Regions from separate parts of the Aeribacillus sp. FSL K6-8210 genome, predicted to be linked through region 1. Evidence: a T-box and tRNA genes for the amino acid it is inferred to sense, from the RefSeq annotation. Region 1 holds a T-box; the other holds one or more tRNA genes.
What was found. A T-box is a leader RNA that pairs with one kind of tRNA and senses whether it is charged. The one in region 1 lies ahead of NSQ41_RS13950 (valine--tRNA ligase), so its partner is inferred to be a tRNA-Val.
Positions count from the first base shown of each region.

Region 2: it encodes a tRNA-Val, which carries the amino acid that the T-box ahead of NSQ41_RS13950 (valine--tRNA ligase) is inferred to sense. The anticodon was not compared.

Region 1 covers NZ_CP150172.1:2,872,250-2,883,600, reverse strand. The annotation lists gene hemC (hydroxymethylbilane synthase) at 1-581, shown strand, start outside; gene NSQ41_RS13980 (uroporphyrinogen-III synthase) at 578-1,375, shown strand; gene hemB (porphobilinogen synthase) at 1,379-2,362, shown strand; gene hemL (glutamate-1-semialdehyde 2,1-aminomutase) at 2,379-3,662, shown strand; gene spoVID (stage VI sporulation protein D) at 3,796-4,938, shown strand; gene ysxE (spore coat protein YsxE) at 5,012-6,025, shown strand; gene NSQ41_RS13955 (hypothetical protein) at 6,044-6,235, opposite strand; T-box leader at 6,382-6,604, shown strand; gene NSQ41_RS13950 (valine--tRNA ligase) at 6,658-9,300, shown strand; gene NSQ41_RS13945 (folylpolyglutamate synthase/dihydrofolate synthase family protein) at 9,407-10,690, shown strand; gene NSQ41_RS13940 (SPOR domain-containing protein) at 10,815-11,351, shown strand, end outside.
Region 2 covers NZ_CP150172.1:911,704-923,054, reverse strand. The annotation lists tRNA gene NSQ41_RS04630 (tRNA-Ile) at 1-74, opposite strand; tRNA gene NSQ41_RS04625 (tRNA-Gly) at 81-151, opposite strand; tRNA gene NSQ41_RS04620 (tRNA-His) at 539-614, opposite strand; tRNA gene NSQ41_RS04615 (tRNA-Phe) at 632-704, opposite strand; tRNA gene NSQ41_RS04610 (tRNA-Asp) at 815-890, opposite strand; tRNA gene NSQ41_RS04605 (tRNA-Met) at 893-969, opposite strand; tRNA gene NSQ41_RS04600 (tRNA-Ser) at 980-1,069, opposite strand; tRNA gene NSQ41_RS04595 (tRNA-Ile) at 1,082-1,158, opposite strand; tRNA gene NSQ41_RS04590 (tRNA-Met) at 1,165-1,238, opposite strand; tRNA gene NSQ41_RS04585 (tRNA-Ala) at 1,249-1,321, opposite strand; tRNA gene NSQ41_RS04580 (tRNA-Pro) at 1,333-1,409, opposite strand; tRNA gene NSQ41_RS04575 (tRNA-Arg) at 1,413-1,489, opposite strand; tRNA gene NSQ41_RS04570 (tRNA-Leu) at 1,495-1,583, opposite strand; tRNA gene NSQ41_RS04565 (tRNA-Gly) at 1,591-1,662, opposite strand; tRNA gene NSQ41_RS04560 (tRNA-Leu) at 1,669-1,750, opposite strand; tRNA gene NSQ41_RS04555 (tRNA-Lys) at 1,758-1,833, opposite strand; tRNA gene NSQ41_RS04550 (tRNA-Thr) at 2,010-2,082, opposite strand; tRNA gene NSQ41_RS04545 (tRNA-Val) at 2,253-2,328, opposite strand; rRNA gene NSQ41_RS04540 (23S ribosomal RNA) at 2,425-5,358, opposite strand; rRNA gene NSQ41_RS04535 (16S ribosomal RNA) at 5,497-7,050, opposite strand; gene NSQ41_RS04530 (hypothetical protein) at 7,715-7,903, shown strand; tRNA gene NSQ41_RS04525 (tRNA-Ala) at 8,040-8,112, opposite strand; gene NSQ41_RS04520 (protein-glutamine gamma-glutamyltransferase) at 8,317-9,120, shown strand; gene NSQ41_RS04515 (secondary thiamine-phosphate synthase enzyme YjbQ) at 9,128-9,529, opposite strand; gene NSQ41_RS04510 (zinc metallopeptidase) at 9,610-10,293, opposite strand; gene NSQ41_RS04505 (hypothetical protein) at 10,557-10,811, shown strand; gene NSQ41_RS04500 (potassium channel family protein) at 10,808-11,351, shown strand, end outside.

The DNA.
Region 1 (11,351 bases):
CTGTTGTTGGAACGAGCAGCTTAAGAAGGAGCGCCCAAATTTTAGCCGTCCGCCCCGATGTAACCGTCCGTTGGATTCGCGGAAATATTGATACGCGTCTAAAGAAGCTGCGGGAAGGCAACGATTATGATGCAATCATTTTAGCAGCAGCAGGTCTTAAACGAATGGGCTGGAAAGACGAATTGGAAAAAGCGTACTTTTTACCGCCTGATATGTGCGTTCCGGCAGTCGGTCAGGGAGCTTTGGCGATAGAATGCCGAGAAGATGATCATGAACTGCTTGCAGCTTTAAGAAAACTAAATGACGAACGGACGGAGAAAGCCGTTTTGACAGAGCGGGCTTTTTTGCATGATATGGAAGGAAGCTGTCAAGTGCCTATTGCCGGTTTAGCTCAAGTTGATGAAAATGAAGAAATTGTGTTAACAGCACTTGTTGCATCTCCGAATGGAAAAACGGTATATAAAGAGACGAAAACTGGAAAAGATCCGAATTTACTTGGAAAGGATATGGCAGCACTTCTATCGTCTCAAGGCGCCAAAGAGCTGGTCGAACAAGTGAGAAAGGAGCTAAACCATGAATGAGTGCTAAAAAACCATTGAATGGTTTTAATGTGTTAGTGACGAGAGCGAACAGCCAGGCTGCCGAATTCTCAAAGAAAATTCAAGCGGCAGGAGGCTGTCCTATAGAAGTTCCGTTAATTGCAACGAGGAAAACAGAAACGGATTTCAATGCCCTCCCCGTTTTAAAACAGTTAACATCTAAAGACTGGATTGTTTTTACTAGTGCAAACGGCGTTCAATATTTTTCCGAACATGTAAAAGACTTGTCATTGGAATTAGAAGATCTGAAAAACGTCAACGTTGCTTGTGTCGGTATAAAGACAAAAAAAGCTGCGGAGAAAATAGGATGGAAGGTATCTTTATGTCCTGAAGAGTTTCGTGCCGAAAGCTTAGCGGAAGAATTAATCGATCATGTTCGGCAAGACAGCAAAATAGTAATTGCCCGCGGGAATTTGGCACGCACTTATTTACGTGAAGTATTAACAGAAAAAAAGATTTTTTTCTTTGATTTTGTTGTTTATGAAACAATACAATTGTTGGAAAATGAAAAAGAAGTGTTGCATTTGCTTGAAAATAAAACGATTGATTTTATTACGCTGACGAGTTCTTCCACAGCTTCTGCATTTATGAAAATTGTCAAAAGAAACGGGCTGGAAAACAGGGTTCGGGATATTGTGTTTGTTTGCATCGGACCGATAACAAGAGATAAATTGCTGTCTTATAAAATAAAGTGTACTTGCATTATGCCGGAAAAATATACAATTGATGGAATGCTGGAAAAAATGTGTACATACGCAGAAAAAAGGGAGGAATAGATCATGCTGAATTTTGCACGGCACAGACGATTGCGGCATACAGCTAATCTGCGGGCTATGGTCAGGGAAACCCGCCTTCATAAAGAAGATTTAATATATCCGATTTTTGTTGTCGAAGGAGAAAATCAAAAAAATCCAGTGCAATCGATGCCGGGAGTTTTTCAAGTTTCATTGGACCTGTTAAATGAAGAAATTGAAGAAGTTGTCAAGCTGGGAATTAAATCAGTTATTTTATTCGGCATTCCTCATGAAAAGGATGAAGTCGGTTCAGGAGCATACCATGATCATGGCATCGTGCAGCGGGCTATCGCTCAAATTAAACAGCAGCATTCTGATCTTGTCGTTATCGCAGATACTTGTCTATGCGAATATACTGATCACGGTCATTGCGGAGTTGTGGAAAACGGGCAAATTGTAAATGATGCTTCGTTAAAATTATTAGCCAAAACAGCTGTCAGCCAGGCAAAAGCCGGGGCGGATATAATTGCTCCATCCAATATGATGGACGGATTTGTCGCAGCCATTCGGGAAGCGCTTGATGAAGAAGGATTTGTTCATATTCCAATTATGTCATATGCGGTCAAATATGCCAGTGCTTTTTACGGACCGTTCCGGGAAGCAGCTGAAAGCACGCCGAAATTCGGTGATCGGAAGACGTACCAGATGGATCCGGCTAACAGGCTGGAGGCATTAAGGGAAGCAGAAGCAGATGTTGAACAAGGATGCGATTTTTTAATTGTGAAACCGGCGCTTTCTTATTTAGACATTGTCCGTGATGTTAAAAATCATTTTAACCTTCCTGTCGTTGCTTATAATGTAAGCGGCGAGTACTCAATGATTAAAGCGGCAGCTGAAAATGGATGGATTGATGAAAAAGGCACTGTCCTTGAAATGCTTACAAGCATGAAAAGAGCCGGCGCGGATTTAATGATTACGTACCATGCAAAAGATGTTGCCCGTTGGTTAGATGAACAGTCTGATTATTGAAAAGGGGGCTCATTTCATGAAATATGAACGTTCGAAAAAAGCATTTGAAAAAGCGAAGACATTGATGCCCGGCGGGGTCAACAGCCCTGTGCGCGCGTTTAAATCCGTTCAAATGAATCCGATCTTTATTGAGCGCGGAAAAGGTTCTAAAGTGTATGACATTGATGGCAACGAATATATTGATTATGTTCTTTCATGGGGACCGTTAATTTTAGGACATGCCAATGACAGAGTTGTTGAAGCATTAAAGAAAATAGCGGAGCAAGGAACGAGCTTTGGGGCGCCGACCTTGATTGAAAATAAGCTGGCGGAGCTTGTTGTGGAGAGGGTTCCTTCCGTTGAAATTGTGCGGATGGTGAACTCTGGTACGGAAGCGACAATGAGCGCATTGCGCCTTGCCCGCGGATATACGGGAAGAAATAAAATTTTAAAATTTGAAGGATGTTATCATGGCCATGGAGATTCGCTGCTCATTAAGGCTGGATCAGGAGTGGCCACATTAGGGCTTCCGGATAGTCCAGGGGTGCCGGAAGGAATTGCCCAGCATACGATTACTGTTCCATATAATGATTTAGAGAGCGTCCGCTTTGCTTTTGAAAAATTTGGCGAAGACATAGCTGCCGTGATCGTCGAGCCAGTAGCCGGAAATATGGGTGTTGTACCGCCTAAAGAAGGCTTTTTAGAAGGCTTGCGCGAGATCACCAAACAATACGAATCGCTTCTGATTTTTGACGAAGTGATGACCGGTTTTCGCGTTGACTATCATTGCGCCCAAGGATACTTTGGAGTGACTCCGGATTTGACATGTTTAGGAAAAGTCATTGGAGGAGGACTTCCAGTCGGCGCCTATGGCGGACGGGCGGACATCATGGAAAAAATCGCTCCTGTCGGTCCTATTTATCAAGCGGGGACACTTTCAGGAAATCCGCTTGCGATGACAGCCGGATATGAAACACTCATTCAGCTTACACCAGACACATATAAAGAATTTAAAAGAAAAGCGGATAAATTAGAGGAAGGATTGCGCAAAGCTGCTCAAAAATATGAAATCCCTCATACAATTAATAGAGCGGGATCAATGATCGGATTTTTCTTTACAAATGAAGATGTTGTCAATTACGAAAAAGCAAAAACATCAAACCTTGATTTTTTTGCAAAGTATTATCGTGTTATGGCGGATGAAGGCATTTACTTGCCTCCTTCCCAATTTGAAGGAATGTTTCTGTCAACAGAGCATTCGGATGAAGATATTGAAAAAACAATAGAAGCATGTGAAAAAGCTTTTTCGGTTTTGAGATAACGAGCTAAAAGGACTAGCTTCTGATTGAAGCTGGTCCTTTTATTTTTGTTTCCCGTGCATATTTTGTCATCCTCCTTCATACATCTTTAATGGCACGATAAATTAGATTGATTGGAGAAAGGAGGAAGTCCGCATGTCCATTGAAGAAACGTCCGTTTTACGATTTTCGGTAGAGGAATCGGTCTTGTTTCGCCATCATTTTCAACCTTCTGAACTATTGTCCATTTCACTGGAACCTGACATCTCAATTGAAGAACATGATGGATATGTAACGATAAAAGGTGCTCTAGAGCTTTCCGGAGAATACAAATTCGATGGAGAGGAGCAACAGAATGATAAACTTCTTCAAACCTCCTCCATCGCCCGTTATATACAAAATGTAGAAGCGAGAAATGACGGTGTAATGGAATTTAGACACGAGCTTCCGGTCGATATTACAATACCGAAAAAAAGAATTGCCAATTTAGAAGAGGTGTTTGTGGCGATTGAATCATTTGATTATGATTTTCCGGAAGCAAATGGTTTAAAGCTTATAGCTGATCTATCCATTTACGGAATTCGAGAAGAGCAGGCGGAAGAAACTGCTGCAAATGAAGTGGACGAGATCATAGATGCTGAAGCGGAAATCTCATCCGATCGACAGTCTGATGAAAGGGAAGAAGATGAAACCGAATCAACGCTCAAAGAAAATCGTTTCAATGATGAACCAATCAACAAAGCGGAAAATATTGAAAAAGATAATGAACAGAAAAGTCTTAATGAATATTTCGAATTCGATACAGCCGAACGCGATCAAAATGAGCAAATCGAACATGATCGTGATGCTGTTCAAAAGGATGACAATGAAGAGACGGCAGACATTGTTTTTATGATGCCATTAAAGAGAGAAGAAGAAACGGAAACGGATTACGATACATTCACTGTTGAAGCGAAGAAAAATCAAGTCAGTTTGGAAGAGAAAGGCCGCATTGAAGAAGAAAAGCCAGTGATCAATAAAATTTCCAATTATGTCGAAAAAGACGATGAAGAAAAAGAATCTGTAAGGAAAAATGATAACACCTTATATTTAACAAAATTGTTTACGAAAAATGAGGAAGAAGAATTTTCTAAATTAAGAATGTACATTGTCCAGCAGGGAGACTCGCTCGAAAATATTTGCGAACGCTACAACATTACGCTCCAGCAGCTCAATCGAGTAAATCAATTTCACCATGATAAAGAGATTAGTGAAGGAGACATTTTATATATCCCGGTTCTTGAAACACAACAAACGTAATTTTTGCAAGCGGCTTGAGTGGGATCAAACCAGCTCAAGCTTTTCTTTATTTTCTTTAAAGGCGTGTGGGAAGATGAGCGATGATCTGAAAACGGCCATGAGGATTTTGCAGCATTATCCAATCAAACCGATTTATTTAGAGAAAAAAACAAAAAATGTCTTGAAAATTCATTGTGAAAAAAGAACATATGCTTTAAAACGAACAACGATTAAAAAGCAAAGAAACATTCTAAAATTATATTCAATTTTTCACGACTTTCCATCTTTAGGAATCGTGCCGATTTATAGGACAACGAACGGAAATGTGTTTGTTAATGACTCAACGAAATCGTTTTATTTAATGCCTTGGATGGAAGGTTCAATCGTTGATGAAAAAAATGCCTCAATCCTTTTTTACCACTTAGCGAAACTCCATAAAAAAACAAAACAGGAAATCAACATACCTCTAGTTCAGCTCGAAAATGTGTATCAACAGATTCAGAACAAGTGGAAGAGAAATTTCAACCTGCTGGAAGCATTTATGGAACAAATCGAAAAAAAATGGTATATGTCGCCTTTTGAATTGGCGGTCTTCAGCTATTATTTTGAAACGAGGCAAGCCATCTTATTTGCTGAAGCAAAGCTTGATGAGTGGTATAACGAAATAAAGCAATCCCCTCACATGCGAATTGCACTGAACAAAGTAAATGTCTCCTTATCTCATTTTCTGTTAGATCCAAAAGGGAAAATTTATTTTATTAATATGGAAGATGCAGCATTTGCTACTCCAATTTATGACCTTTTCTTAATGTTTATGAACCTCTCCGAAGCAGAACCAACCGTTAGTGATGAAAATGTGCAATATATATCAGAGTACGAAAAAGTGCTTCCTTTAACAAAAACTGAGAGATTGCTGTTGATAAGCTATTTATCTTATCCAGCCAAATTATTAAAGCTTGTCCGGCAATATCAAAAAAAGAAAAGCGAAAAGGGAGAATTAGAATATTGCAAACAGCTGTTAAGAGCATACTGGCAAATGAAAAATACCGGGTACATTGCTTTAAAATGGAATGAAAAACTAGAAAACGATTCATTGGCATCAGAATGAATGGGGGATCTGTCAGCTTTAACCCCGTTCCATATACAACGCGGCTGCTAGAAATAGTAAAATGGCTAATAAAATAATATCAAACATAGTTGGTAAAAGGATTGTTCGAATTCCCTGAAAAATCGTTAAAGGAACGATGAACTGTTCAAGAGTAGATCGGAATTGTTTAATAAACGATTGAATATAGTATGGTTTTATTTTTTTTCTCATGTTGATCACCTTCAACTTTGTTAATTTATATTATGAAATAAAGAACATTTTGTGATTTTTGTTTAAAGGTTAAGGAAGATGGGGAAAATATTGACGAAAAAAACAATTTTTTAGTACTATTAAATATAGAAATTTATATAGTTTGTGAAAATGTGTTGAAGGGGAGTAGTACAACGAACGACTCCTTCCAGAGAGGGAAATCGCAGGCTGGAAGATTTCCTAGGAGATCCCGTTGGAAAGTCGCCCTGGAGCAGCTTCCTTGAAAGCTATTAGTAAAGGGAGCCGGCATTAGCCGTTACCTGAAAGAAGTGCACAGACGTATCTGTGAAAAAAGGTGGTACCGCGAAAACATCTCCTTTCGTCCTTTTAGGATGGAAGGAGTTTTTATATTTTAGAATGAAAATAAGGAGGTTTTCATAAATATGTCGAATTCAGAAATCACTCTTTCCCCAAAATACGATCCGAAAACGGTTGAAGAGGATCGGTATGCATTTTGGCTCGAGGGAAAATTTTTTGAAGCAAAAGATGATGAGGGGAAAACTCCTTTCACGATCGTTATTCCTCCGCCAAACGTCACCGGTAAGCTTCACCTTGGACATGCATGGGATACAACTCTTCAAGATATTATTACCCGAATGAAGCGAATGCAAGGGTACGATGTTTTGTGGCTGCCAGGGATGGATCATGCGGGAATCGCCACACAAGCCAAGGTGGAAGCAAAGCTGCGCGAAGAAGGGAAAAGTCGGTATGATCTCGGGCGGGAAAAATTTGTAGAAGAAACATGGAAATGGAAGGAAGAATATGCAGACCATATTCGCAAACAATGGGCAAAATTAGGCCTAGGTCTTGACTACACAAGAGAGAGGTTCACCCTTGATGAAGGTCTTTCAAAAGCTGTAAGAGAGGTTTTTGTATCGCTTTATAAAAAAGGTCTTATTTACCGAGGAGAGTACATTATTAACTGGGATCCGGTGACAAAAACAGCCCTTTCCGATATCGAAGTCATTTATAAAGAAGTGAAAGGGGCACTTTATCATTTAAAATATCCGCTGGCTGATGGATCCGGATATATTGAAGTCGCGACCACTCGCCCGGAAACGATGCTTGGGGATACAGCAGTGGCAGTTCATCCTGATGATGATAGGTATAAGCATTTAATCGGAAAAACAGTGAAGCTGCCAATAACAGGACGGGAAATTCCGATCGTCGCAGATGAATATGTCGATATGGAATTCGGTTCAGGAGCAGTAAAAATAACTCCTGCACACGATCCGAACGACTTTGAAATCGGAAACCGCCACAATTTAGAAAGAATATTAGTCATGAATGAAGACGGGACAATGAATGAAAAAGCGGGAAAATATGAAGGAATGGATCGCTTTGAATGCCGGAAGCAGTTGGTGAAAGACCTGCAGGAGGAAGGAATTTTATTTAAAATTGAAGAGCATATCCATTCCGTAGGCCATAGTGAACGAAGCGGAGCAGTTATCGAGCCGTATTTATCAACTCAATGGTTTGTGAAAATGAAGCCTTTGGCCGAAGCTGCTTTGAACCTTCAGAAAACAGAAGGGAAAGTTCATTTTATTCCTGAACGATTTGAAAAAACGTATTTGCATTGGCTGGAAAACATTCGCGACTGGTGTATTTCCCGTCAGTTATGGTGGGGACATCGCATTCCAGCTTGGTATCATAAGGAAACAGGCGAAGTTTATGTTGATCATGAGCCGCCTAAAGATATTGAAAATTGGGAGCAGGATCCAGATGTGTTAGATACATGGTTCAGCTCTGCTTTATGGCCGTTTTCAACAATGGGCTGGCCTGATAAAGAGGCAAAAGATTATAAACGCTATTATCCGACAGATGTCCTTGTTACCGGGTATGACATTATTTTCTTTTGGGTTTCGCGGATGATTTTCCAAGGATTGGAGTTTACTGGGAAAAGACCGTTTAAAGATGTTTTGATTCATGGACTTGTGCGCGATTCAGAAGGAAGAAAAATGAGCAAATCATTAGGCAATGGCGTCGATCCGATGGATGTTATTGACAAATACGGTGCGGACTCTTTGCGCTACTTTTTAGCTACCGGCTCAAGCCCAGGACAGGATTTAAGATTTAGCTTTGAAAAAGTAGAAGCCGTGTGGAATTTTGCCAATAAAATATGGAACGCCTCCCGCTTTGTACTGATGAATTTGAACGGTTTAACATATGAAGAAATTGATTTAAACGGAAAAAAATCAGTGGTAGATAAATGGATTCTCACACGGTTAAATGAAACGATTGAGCTTGTCACAAGACTTGCGGAAAAATATGAATTTGGCGAAGCCGGTCGGGTGCTGTACAATTTTATTTGGGATGATTTTTGCGACTGGTATATTGAAATGGCAAAAATTCCGCTGTACGGAAATGATGAGGAAGCGAAAAAGACAACTCGTTCCGTTTTGGCATATGTGTTAGATCAAACATTGCGACTCCTTCATCCTTTTATGCCGTTTATAACAGAAGAAATTTGGCAGCACCTTCCTCATCAGGGAGAATCGATTACAATTGCTTCATGGCCGGTTGTACGTCAGGAGCTTTCTGATGAAAAAGCTGCAAACGAAATGAAGCTTCTAGTTGATGTGATTCGCTCAGTCCGTAATATTCGCGCTGAAGTGAACACACCGATGAAGAAGCAGGTGGATATGATCATTCATGCTCATAGTGAAGAAGTTAAAAACCAGTTGGAGAAAAACCGCAGCTATTTAGAGAGATTTTGCAATCCTAGCTCATTAACAATTGATACAAACATTGATGCTCCTGACAAGGCTATGACAGCTGTTGTGAGCGGGGCAGAAGTATTTCTTCCTCTTGAAGGACTCATTAATGTGGAAGAAGAAATCAAACGGCTTGAAAAAGAATTAGAGAAATGGAATAAAGAAGTCGAGCGCGTTCAGAAAAAGCTTGCCAATGAAGGATTTATTAAAAAAGCACCGAAAGAAGTCGTAGAAGAAGAGCGGGCAAAAGAAAAGGACTATTTAGAAAAACAGCAGGCGGTGTTAAAACGACTTCAGGAGCTGAAAGGCTAAAACAAATCCGGGTATGCCCCGGATTTTCTTCCATCAAAACGTTTATGATACATCCGGTCATTCAAATTCATTGAAAATGTTCGAGAGTTCAAGGAGGGGAATTTATATGTTTCAAACATATGAAGAAGCACTCAAGTGGATACATTCCCGCCTAACCTTTGGAATAAAGCCTGGTCTCCAGCGAATGGAATGGATGATGGAAAAGCTTGATCATCCGGAAAGAAGATGCCGCTTCATTCATGTAGCCGGAACAAACGGGAAAGGATCAACGATTGCTTTTATGCAAGAGGTGTTAAAAGCCGCTGAATATAAAGTAGGTGCTTTCACCTCGCCTTATTTGGAATCATTCAATGAACGAATTACGATAGATGGCAATCCCATTTCTGAAGAGGAAATATTGCAGCTATCCAATGTGATCAAACCGGTTGTTGACGAGCTTGAGAAAACGGAGCTTGGAGCACCGACAGAGTTTGAAGTCATTACTGCGATGATGTTTTATTATTTTGGTAAAATCAACGTGCCGGATGTTGTTTTATTAGAAACAGGACTCGGGGGAAAATGGGATTCTACGAATATTGCGAATCCTATTCTTTCAGTGATTACAATGATTGGACATGATCATTTAAACATCCTTGGCTCAACGATAGAAGAGATTGCAGAGCAAAAGGCAGGCATTATTAAAAACGGAGTTCCTGTCATTACAGCTGTGGAACAAAAGGAAGCCCTTGATGTCATTGAGCGTGTTGCAAAAGAAAAAAAAGCAAAGCATTATTGGCTCACTAGGGATTTTCACGCAGGAGATTTTGATGAATTTTTTGTACAAACCCCCTTTAAACGATATAACAGCCTTTCATTACAGATGAAAGGAAACCATCAAGCGATCAATGCTGCACTGAGTGTCATGACGCTTGATTATTTAAGAGTTTATTATTCGTTTATCATTGAGGAAGAGCATATACAGGAAGGACTGAAGCGCACTTTTTGGAAAGGGCGGTTTGAAGAAGTAAAGGAAAAACCGAGAGTCATTTTGGACGGAGCACATAATCCGGAAGGAATGGCAGCGTTGAAAGAAACTGTACAAAAGTTTTACCCTGATAAGAAAATCATCATGTTATTTTCGTGTGTGAAGGACAAGCAATATAAAGAAATGATCAAGCAGGCTGCACAAACGGCAAATCGAATCATTTTTACAACCTTTCATTTCCCGAAAGCAGCTGATGCGAAAGAATTATACGAGGCTTGCGACATGAAGGATAAAGAGTATGAAGACAATTGGGAGCTTGCCTATGAAAAGATTATCAACACAATGGATGACGAAACGGTTCTCATTATTACAGGTTCCCTTTATTTTATCGGTGAAGTGAGAAAACATATAAAACATAGCTCATGAGTACGAGGATGTCGAAAAATAACGACAACAATTATGAACGAGGCGACAAATGTCTCGTTCTTTTTTATTTTACATATGTTAGCATAAAAAAAAGTTTGTCCAGCAAAAAAGGGCGGTGATCATTTTGGACAAGCCATCATCGAAAATAACCATTAAAATCAACGGTCAGGAAAACAATTTTTCCAACGATACGAATGTTTCTGCTGAAACAAGTGAAACTGGCAAACAATTAAAAGTATCCAGCTGGGAGGAAAAGGTGAAGGCTGAAAAAGAAATGGCAGCATCAGAGGATAAGAACGAAGAGGAGACATCTTTTCCTTGGATTTTGCCGGATGATGAGGAGGATAAGAAAGAAAACCCGAAAATAGCCTTCTCAAAGAACCATAGCAGAACGCTGCCTCCTAAAATAAAAAATTATGTGATATCGATCATATTTGCTGTTATTCTTGGACTGAGTTTTGGGGTTTTAGCCCTGCAATTTATTTCAAACGATTCAATGCCTGTATCATCTGAATTGAGGGATGTGTCAAAGTCTCCTCACAGACAGAACGTTAGCAATGCTTCAGCGCCAAGCGGTGCGGAAAACATCGTTTTTGAAGTTTATATGGTACAAGCCGGAAAATTTACAAAAAAAGAAGGGGCGGAAACCGTCAGCGGGCAG
Region 2 (11,351 bases), 2.0 Mb from region 1:
TGGGCCTGAGTGGACTTGAACCACCGACCTCACGCTTATCAGGCGTGCGCTCTAACCAGCTGAGCTACAAGCCCATATTAAGCGGGTGATGGGAATCGAACCCACGACATCAGCTTGGAAGGCTGAGGTTTTACCACTAAACTACACCCGCGCGAAAATATTTATTTTTCTATTTAAATGATAAACACGCATTTTCCATGCCTCTTCCTCTTCCAGCACTGTTCGAGGATGTAAATGCGTCGAGGCAACTCGCAGATTATTCATTGAAGTGTCGCTCGTGGCTGAGGTTTTACCACTAAACTACACCCGCACGAAAATATTTATTTTTCTATTTAAATGATAAACACGCATTTTCCATGCCTCTTCCTCTTCCAGCATTGTTCGAGGATGTAAATGCGTCGAGGCAACTCGCAGATTATTCATTGAAGTGTTGCTCGTGGCTGAGGTTTTACCACTAAACTACACCCGCATAATAAGCTGATAATAGAAATAAATACTTATTTTCAATGCCATATTATCTATCTCTACTATAGGCAAATGGGGCGACTGATGGGAATCGAACCCACGAATGCCAGAGCCACAATCTGGTGCGTTAACCACTTCGCCACAGTCGCCGCAATTAATAAAACAATGGCTCGGGACGGAATCGAACCGCCGACACAAGGATTTTCAGTCCTTTGCTCTACCGACTGAGCTACCGAGCCGTAAAACTCCGATAAAAAATTATGTACAATCCATCATTAAAGAAAGAATTCATTGACACAACCTGCTGTACTTGAAAAATTCCTCCTACAGCTGTTGAATCAATAATTAATGGCGGTCCCGACGGGAATCGAACCCGCGATCTCCTGCGTGACAGGCAGGCATGTTAACCGCTACACTACGGGACCATTGGTTGCGGGGGCAGGATTTGAACCTGCGACCTTCGGGTTATGAGCCCGACGAGCTACCGGACTGCTCCACCCCGCGATAATAATGACGGAGGAGGAGGGATTCGAACCCCCGCGCGGTTTGACCCGCCTCTCGGTTTTCAAGACCGACCCCTTCAGCCAGACTTGGGTACTCCTCCATATAATAAAGATGGTGGACCTTGCAGGATTCGAACCTGCGACCGGACGGTTATGAGCCGTCTGCTCTGACCAGCTGAGCTAAAGGTCCGAAAAATGGCGGTGGAGGGGATCGAACCCCCGACCTCACGGGTATGAACCGTACGCTCTAGCCAGCTGAGCTACACCGCCAAATTAAATATGGAGCCTAGCGGGATCGAACCGCTGACCTCCTGCGTGCAAAGCAGGCGCTCTCCCAGCTGAGCTAAGGCCCCTTTAAATTCCCTGGTCGGGAAGACAGGATTCGAACCTGCGACCCCATGGTCCCAAACCATGTGCTCTACCAAGCTGAGCTACTTCCCGATATGGCGCGCCCGAGAGGAGTCGAACCCCTAACCTTTTGATCCGTAGTCAAACGCTCTATCCAATTGAGCTACGGGCGCAAATATGGTGCCGAGGACCGGACTTGAACCGGTACGGTAGTCACCTACCGCAGGATTTTAAGTCCTGTGCGTCTGCCAATTCCGCCACCCCGGCAGAGAAAAGCGGAAGACGGGATTCGAACCCGCGACCCCCACCTTGGCAAGGTGGTGTTCTACCACTGAACTACTTCCGCATATGATGCGGGTGGAGGGACTTGAACCCCCACGCCGTAAGGCGCTAGATCCTAAGTCTAGTGCGTCTGCCAATTCCGCCACACCCGCGTCAAAATGGTGAGCCATGGAGGATTCGAACCTCCGACCCTCTGATTAAAAGTCAGATGCTCTACCGACTGAGCTAATGGCTCATAAAAAATTTTTTTCTCCTAATCCATTTTTCATTTGTCAGATGTCCCTTCCTCTGCCAGTCTTTTCGAGGATGTTGGATGCGTCGGGACAACTCTCTGATTGTTCGTCGAAGCATTGCTCGTTGCTCTGACGACTAATCTAAAAGCTCCTGCTCAATATGCAACACCTTTAATGATGCCGGCGAGAGGAATCGAACCCCCAACCTACTGATTACGATTCAGTTGCTCTGCCAATTGAGCTACACCGGCATGATGAATACAACAATCAATAATCAGTCTTGCTTCATTTGATCGTCGTTTGATCGTCGTTCCAATCTTAGAAATCTTGTCCAAGGAAAAGTTCAATTGGTACGATGAAGCAGCATGAAAGACGATATCTCGACCGTGCTTTGCCAATTGAGCTGAATCGATATACTGTATGGTGGAGGATGACGGGATCGAACCGCCGACCCCTTGCTTGTAAGGCAAGTGCTCTCCCAGCTGAGCTAATCCTCCAATTCAAAAATCACCAGAGGACATATGCAAAGTAAATAAAAGTCCATAATTCTTTCAAAACTAGATAACGGTTCCTTCACGAATAGATGCTCTTACTTGGTTAAGTCCTCGATCGATTAGTATCCGTCAGCTCCACGTGTCACCACGCTTCCACCTCGGACCTATCTACCTCGTCATCTTCAAGGGATCTTACTCGCTTTTCGCGATGGGAAATCTCATCTTGAGGGGGGCTTCACGCTTAGATGCTTTCAGCGCTTATCCCTTCCGCACATAGCTACCCAGCGGTGCCCCTGGCGGGACAACTGGTACACCAGCGGTGCGTCCATCCCGGTCCTCTCGTACTAAGGACAGCTCCTCTCAAATTTCCTGCGCCCGCGACGGATAGGGACCGAACTGTCTCACGACGTTCTGAACCCAGCTCGCGTACCGCTTTAATGGGCGAACAGCCCAACCCTTGGGACCGACTACAGCCCCAGGATGCGATGAGCCGACATCGAGGTGCCAAACCTCCCCGTCGATGTGGACTCTTGGGGGAGATCAGCCTGTTATCCCCGGGGTAGCTTTTATCCGTTGAGCGATGGCCCTTCCATGCGGAACCACCGGATCACTAAGCCCGACTTTCGTCCCTGCTCGACTTGTAGGTCTCGCAGTCAAGCTCCCTTCTGCCTTTGCACTCTCCGAATGATTTCCAACCATTCTGAGGGAACCTTTGGGCGCCTCCGTTACCTTTTAGGAGGCGACCGCCCCAGTCAAACTGCCCACCTGACACTGTCTCCCGCCCCGATCAGGGGCGCGGGTTAGAATGTCAGTACAGCCAGGGTAGTATCCCACCGTCGCCTCAGCGCAAGCTGGCGCTCACGCGTCTCTGGCTCCTACCTATCCTGTACAAGCTGTACCCACATTCAATATCAGGCTGCAGTAAAGCTCCACGGGGTCTTTCCGTCCTGTCGCGGGTAACCTGCATCTTCACAGGTACTATAATTTCACCGAGTCTCTCGTTGAGACAGTGCCCAGATCGTTACGCCTTTCGTGCGGGTCGGAACTTACCCGACAAGGAATTTCGCTACCTTAGGACCGTTATAGTTACGGCCGCCGTTTACTGGGGCTTCGGTTCGCACCTTCAGCTACAGCTTAAGCGCTCCCCTTAACCTTCCAGCACCGGGCAGGCGTCAGCCCCTATACTTCACCTTACGGTTTCGCAGAGACCTGTGTTTTTGCTAAACAGTCGCCTGGGCCTTTTCACTGCGGCTCATCATGGCTTATCACCTTGATGAGCACCCCTTCTCCCGAAGTTACGGGGTCATTTTGCCGAGTTCCTTAACGAGAGTTCTCTCGCTCACCTTAGGATTCTCTCCTCGCCTACCTGTGTCGGTTTGCGGTACGGGCACCTCTCACCTCGCTAGAGGCTTTTCTTGGCAGTGTGGAATCGGGAACTTCGGTACTTCCTTTCCCTCGCCATCACAGCTCAAGCACACGGCAAGCGGATTTGCCTGCTTGCCAGCCCTAACTGCTTGGACGCGCACATCCAGCCGCGCGCTTACCCTATCCTCCTGCGTCCCCCCATTGCTCAAACGGTGAGGAGGTGGTACAGGAATATCAACCTGTTGTCCATCACCTACGCCTTTCGGCCTCGGCTTAGGTCCCGACTAACCCTGAGCGGACGAGCCTTCCTCAGGAAACCTTAGGCTTTCGGCGGAGGGGATTCTCACCCCTCTTTCGCTACTCATACCGGCATTCTCACTTCTAAGCGCTCCACCGGTCCTTCCGGTCCGGCTTCGATGCCCTTAGAACGCTCTCCTACCGCTGACACCAACGGTGTCAACCCGCAGCTTCGGTGATACGTTTAGCCCCGGTACATTTTCGGCGCAGAGCCACTCGACCAGTGAGCTATTACGCACTCTTTAAATGGTGGCTGCTTCTAAGCCAACATCCTGGTTGTCTAAGCAGCTCCACATCCTTTTCCACTTAACGTATACTTTGGGACCTTAGCTGGCGGTCTGGGCTGTTTCCCTTTTGACCACGGATCTTATCACTCGCAGTCTGACTCCCAAGGATAAGTCATTGGCATTCGGAGTTTGACTGAATTCGGTAACCCGATGGGGGCCCCTCGTCCAATCAGTGCTCTACCTCCAAGACTCTTCCCTTGAGGCTAGCCCTAAAGCTATTTCGGAGAGAACCAGCTATCTCCAAGTTCGATTGGCATTTCACCCCTACCCACACCTCATCCCCGCACTTTTCAACGTGCGTGGGTTCGGGCCTCCAGCAAGTGTTACCTTGCCTTCACCCTGGACATGGGTAGATCACCTGGTTTCGGGTCTGCGACCTCGTACTATTTCGCCCTCTTCAGACTCGCTTTCGCTGCGGCTCCGCCTTTCGGCTTAACCTTGCACGAAATCGCAACTCGCCGGTTCATTCTACAAAAGGCACGCCATCACCCGTTAATGGGCTCTGACTACTTGTAGGCACACGGTTTCAGGTTCTCTTTCACTCCCCTCCCGGGGTGCTTTTCACCTTTCCCTCACGGTACTGGTTCACTATCGGTCACTAGGGAGTATTTAGCCTTGGGAGATGGTCCTCCCTGCTTCCGACGGGATTTCACGTGTCCCGCCGTACTCAGGATCCACTCGGGAGGGAACGGAGTTTCGACTACAGGGTTGTTACCTTCTCTGACGGGCCTTTCCAGACCTCTTCGTCTACCCCGTTCCTTTGTCACTCCTTAATCGAGTGTCCTACAACCCCAAGAGGCACGCCTCTTGGTTTGGGCTGTTCCCGTTTCGCTCGCCGCTACTCAGGGAATCGCTGTTGCTTTCTCTTCCTCCGGGTACTTAGATGTTTCAGTTCCCCGGGTTGCCCTCCATACCCTATGGATTCAGGTATGGATACTGCCCCATTACGGGCAGTGGGTTCCCCCATTCGGACATCTCCGGATCGACGCTTACTTACAGCTCCCCGAAGCATTTCGGTGTTTGTCCCGTCCTTCATCGGCTCCTAGTGCCAAGGCATCCACCGTGCGCCCTTTCTAACTTAACCGTTTCTTCCTAACATGAGCGATCTATTCGTGAATGTCTTTCCGTTATCCAGTTTTCAAAGAACAATCAAGAAGGATATGATCCTTCAAAACTAAACAAAACGGAAAAGCGTACCCTATTTCAATGTATATATCCTTAGAAAGGAGGTGATCCAGCCGCACCTTCCGATACGGCTACCTTGTTACGACTTCACCCCAATCATTTGTCCCACCTTCGGCGGCTGGCTCCCGTAAGGGTTACCCCACCGACTTCGGGTGTTACAAACTCTCGTGGTGTGACGGGCGGTGTGTACAAGACCCGGGAACGTATTCACCGCGGCATGCTGATCCGCGATTACTAGCGATTCCGGCTTCATGCAGGCGAGTTGCAGCCTGCAATCCGAACTGAGAGTGGTTTTTTGGGATTCGCTCCACCTCGCGGTTTCGCTGCCCTTTGTACCACCCATTGTAGCACGTGTGTAGCCCAGGTCATAAGGGGCATGATGATTTGACGTCATCCCCACCTTCCTCCGACTTTTAGCCGGCAGTCACCTTAGAGTGCCCAACTGAATGCTGGCAACTAAGGTCAAGGGTTGCGCTCGTTGCGGGACTTAACCCAACATCTCACGACACGAGCTGACGACAACCATGCACCACCTGTCACCCTGTCCCCGAAAGGGGAACGCCCTATCTCTAGGGTTGTCAGGGGATGTCAAGACCTGGTAAGGTTCTTCGCGTTGCTTCGAATTAAACCACATGCTCCACCGCTTGTGCGGGTCCCCGTCAATTCCTTTGAGTTTCAGCCTTGCGGCCGTACTCCCCAGGCGGAGTGCTTAATGCGTTTGCTGCAGCACTAAAGGGTGGATACCCTCTAACACTTAGCACTCATCGTTTACGGCGTGGACTACCAGGGTATCTAATCCTGTTCGCTCCCCACGCTTTCGCGCCTCAGCGTCAGTTACAGGCCAGAGAGCCGCCTTCGCCACTGGTGTTCCTCCACATCTCTACGCATTTCACCGCTACACGTGGAATTCCGCTCCCCTCTCCTGCACTCAAGTTCCCCAGTTTCCAATGGCCGCTCGCGGTTGAGCCGCGAGATTTCACATCAGACTTAAGGAACCGCCTGCGCGCGCTTTACGCCCAATAATTCCGGACAACGCTTGCCACCTACGTATTACCGCGGCTGCTGGCACGTAGTTAGCCGTGGCTTCCTCGTCAGGTACCGTCAAGGTACCGCCCTGTTCGAACGGTACTTGTTCTTCCCTGACAACAGAGCTTTACGATCCGAAGACCTTCTTCGCTCACGCGGCGTTGCTCCGTCAGACTTTCGTCCATTGCGGAAGATTCCCTACTGCTGCCTCCCGTAGGAGTCTGGGCCGTGTCTCAGTCCCAGTGTGGCCGGTCACCCTCTCAGGTCGGCTACGCATCGTCGCCTTGGTGAGCCGTTACCTCACCAACTAGCTAATGCGCCGCGGGCCCATCCTGCAGTGACAGCTAAAAGCCGCCTTTCAACCGAAAACCATGCGGTTTTCGGTGTTATCCGGTATTAGCTCCGGTTTCCCGAAGTTATCCCAGTCTGCAGGGCAGGTTGCCCACGTGTTACTCACCCGTCCGCCGCTAACCTAAAGGAGCAAGCTCCCTTCGGTCCGCTCGACTTGCATGTATTAGGCACGCCGCCAGCGTTCGTCCTGAGCCAGGATCAAACTCTCCAAAAAAAGTTTGTCACCAAATGCTCTTGTCAGAATCAACAGGCACGCTTTTCGTTTTGTTCAGTTTTCAAAGATCATTTTCCGCTGTATTTTTACAGCGACTTTTTCAATATACAACTATTCAGAGCAAAATGTCAAGAGTTTTTTTAAAAAGTAATTTTTTATTCATGACTAATGTCTCATTGATCTTAACGACATTTGATATTCTATCACCATTAACCACTAATTGCAATATAAATTTTTATAAAAAAAGATTTATTTTTGATAGTCGTTATGTCGTTAGACAAAAATTGATTTAGTAGACGAAAGCATACTCATTCAAATAATTATCTGTTAGAACATATTTTACCACAAACAAACGCATTGTTAAGCACCTCTTACTGTTTGTGATCCGCTAAAATTTCTATCTAACGAGCCAAAGGAAAATCGATGTCAAGCATTTGTCAGCATCACCGTTTTCATAAACACGATTTCACCGGATTGAAACATGACACTGTGAAGCAATTTATCGATCGAAACAATAGTTTCCTCAACTTAAAAAAAGACGCGATGCAGCCAAGTACAAATAAAAGCAGAATGCTGATGCAGCCATAGCATTTATTTTTTTGTATTAAAAATGAACAAGCATGAATATATAAAATTTAGAGAGACAAAAGCGGGAGGGATAAAAATGGATCTGGCTTTCTTAATTATTGCTTATTTTTTATCCATTTTCCATTTTGCATATGGATATAAAGAAGCTATAAGAATAAGCGAAGAAAACGGAAAAGTGAACGGTTGGTCCGTCATTTTTTCGTTTCCACTCGGATTTATATTTGCATTTTTTACAAACTTTTTTTATCACAAAATATATTTATAAATTCAATCAGTAGATTTATACAATCTTTACGGAAAAGCTTTTTCCTTCATCTTTTCATTGAAGACGAATATTATCACAAAAAACTCATTTTTTATGAAGAAATAATAAAACCCTTGGTCAACAAGGGTTTTTTAAATGGAGCATAGGGGGCTCGAACCCCTGACCTTCGCGCTGCCAGCACGACGCTCTCCCAACTGAGCTAATGCCCCGTTTTTCATTTGTCACAGACAATATTATAGCGTGATGATTTTTCCAATACAAGTATAAATTTATACAAATGACGAAATTTCATAAGAGGTTTTTCTCCTGTAAAAAAGTTGATGCGGTAACGCTCTTTTCAACGATATATCAGAATTTACATGGACCAATTACTTATCAAAATCATACGATGGCTACAGAGGGGGGAACGATAAATGATTGCAATTCAAAATAGGCCTATTACAGCTAATGAATTAAAAGAATTTTTTTCAGATGCAAAAGATCGGGAAATTATTGATTGGATGGCAAACAGCCACAAAGTTTATCGCTATGAATCCTTAAATGAATTAAAGTTTGAAATTTTATTCAGGAGAAAAACGATCGAAGCTTCGCTCGACCTTTTAAAAAGCAAAGCGCAATTTGCGACATTTGAAAATTCATACTGTCATGATCGCTTCTGGCAGCTGAGCAGTAAAGGGGCGTTTTTGTTAAAAAAAGATGTGACTCCGGCAAAAGGAATAGAGGACATTTTTATAAATGGAAATAAATATGCATTTGAATGTGCAACAGCTATAGTCATTGTGTTCTATAAAGCTGCTCTTGATTCAATAGGAGAAAAAGCTTTTAATTATTTATTTGCAGATCTTGTTTTATATGACTGGCATTACGACAAAGACCTCGGAGTCCGAACGACCGTTACGACTGATTTTGTCCCAGGAGACTGCGTTTATTTCAACAACCCGGATTTTAACCCGGAAACACCACAGTGGCGGGGGGTAAATGCGATTCATCTCGGCAATAATCTGTATTACGGTCACGGAATCGGAATTCGTGATGCAAAAGGCGTCATCGAAACGTTAAATCGATATCGAAAAAGACAAGCGGTTGAATCGGCTTATTTAAAAGATCAAGTTACAAGACCGAATTACAAGTACCTATCAACTTATCAAAACTATATTCGTGAAAATAAAAATAAACGAATTTCGGCTAGAATCGGGCAAACTTTTTATACATTTTAACTAAAACCTATCCTTTTAAAATTTTTGCATAATATGTCCGTTTTCTAGGTCCGTCAAACTCGCAAAAATAAATGCCTTGCCATGTCCCAAGCAGCAAATTTCCTTCCAAGATGATAACGTGCTGGGATGCTCCGACAGTACTTGCTTTCATATGAGCAGCAGTATTCCCTTCAAAATGCCGGTCAAGCGGATTCTCCCATGGGTACAGCTCATCGAAACGGCGAATCATATCCCGCTTTACGTCAGGATCAGCATTTTCATTGATCGTAATGCCTGCTGTCGTGTGCGGACAGTATACCACAACTATCCCTTCTGAAACGGCTGATTCATGTACAAACTGTTGAATTGACATTGTAATGTCAATCATTTCATCACGCCGGCTCGTCTGTAATATAAATTTTTTTAACATGATAAACACCGCCTCTTAGCCTTGCGCTTTTTCTAAAATGACAAGGGGCCTATTATACGAATAAGCCCCTTGTCCAACTTTTATTCTTCTTGAGATTGGAAGAAAATCATCACGAATTTCAGAAGTTCAAATAGAGATATTAAAGCTGCCGCAACATACGTTAAAGCCGCTGCATTTAATACTTTATTGACTCCGTGCTCTTCTTCGTTTCGGATAAAGCCGTCGCTTACTAAAATAGCTTTTGCTCTAGAGCTCGCATTAAACTCAACAGGCAATGTGATCAACTGAAATGCAACTGCAGCGGAGAAAAAGATAATCCCAAGCCCTAACAAGTTTAAGCTTTGTAATAAAAACCCGGCAATAAGCAAAATCGGAGCAATTCCCGATGTAAGATTGACAACTGGAAACATTTTATGTCTTAACACAAGAGCACCATACCGTTCTTTATGTTGAATTGCGTGTCCGCACTCATGCGCCGCGACGGAGACGGCCGCAATCGAATTTCCGTAATAAACCGGCTCTGATAACCGCACAACCCGATGAATTGGATCGTAGTGGTCTGTCAGCTGCCCGTGAACAGGCTCGACTGGAACGTCATAAAGTCCGTTTTGATCCAAAATTCTCCGCGCAACTTCTGCCCCTGTTAAATGACTCGAAGCGATCACATCGGAATACTTAGCAAAATTCCCTTTCACACGGAATTGCGCCCAAATAGATATTCCGAAGGCAATGAACACCAGAATGTCCATCGGATGAAAAAGCATTTTGAAAAACCTCCCGTTCTATTTTTTATAGTTAACAATAATATAACAATTTTTGAAGGAATTTGTACAGAATTTTGTATCAACGTAAAAGAACTGACACATGTCTTTACTATTCTACGATGACATGAACCATTTCATTCAGCTTTACTGTAAAATCACCCCATAATTATGAATTCAGCTGTCCAACATATTCATACGCATTTGTATACGAAAAGTTTCATTTTCAAAAAAGAATTTGCACATACTAATACAGGGGTGTTGAGATGAAACTTAATAATGAAGAGAAAAAACAACTGAGTACCGCAATTGATAACATGAACGATGCGTTAGATGTATTTATCGAGCTGTACAATGAATCAGAAGAAGATGTAAGCATTATAGAATTTGAAGATCAAACCATCAAGGCGATTAAACGCGCGGTCGATGCATACGGAAAAGAGGCCGTTTCCAAAAAAATCAATACAATTATTACAGAAATTTTCTCTTTTCTTGCCGAAACGAAAGGAAGTAAATCATGAAATCGACAAAGCTTTGGATTCAATATTTAAGGTGGCCGGTTTTTATCCGAATGTCTGTTATTGTGTTAATGATTTTAATTTTGTTTGGCACGATGATTTCTTACATAGAACCGAAGGAGTTTCCTACACCTTTTGAAGGCATATGGTGGGCTCTTGTAACAATGTCTACAACCGGTTATGGCGATTTCGTTCCAAAAACTTTTTTGGGACGTACATTCGGAATGATACTAATTTTGACCGGAGTAGCATTTTTAACATCCTATTTTACGAATTTATCAGCTGCTGCTGTAAAAAGGCAAAATGCCTATATTGACGGGGAAATTCCTTTCAAAGGGAAAAACCATTTTTTATTAATTGGCTGGAATGAAAAAACAAAGGAGATTATTGAAACACTGCGTATTATAAAATTTTACTGCCCTATTGTTCTTATCGACCAAACATTATCTGAGGCACCTTATATTGATGAAAACATACACTTTATTAAAGGAAATCCTGCCGATGATCAAATTTTAAATAAAGCAAACATTAAAGAGGCAAAAG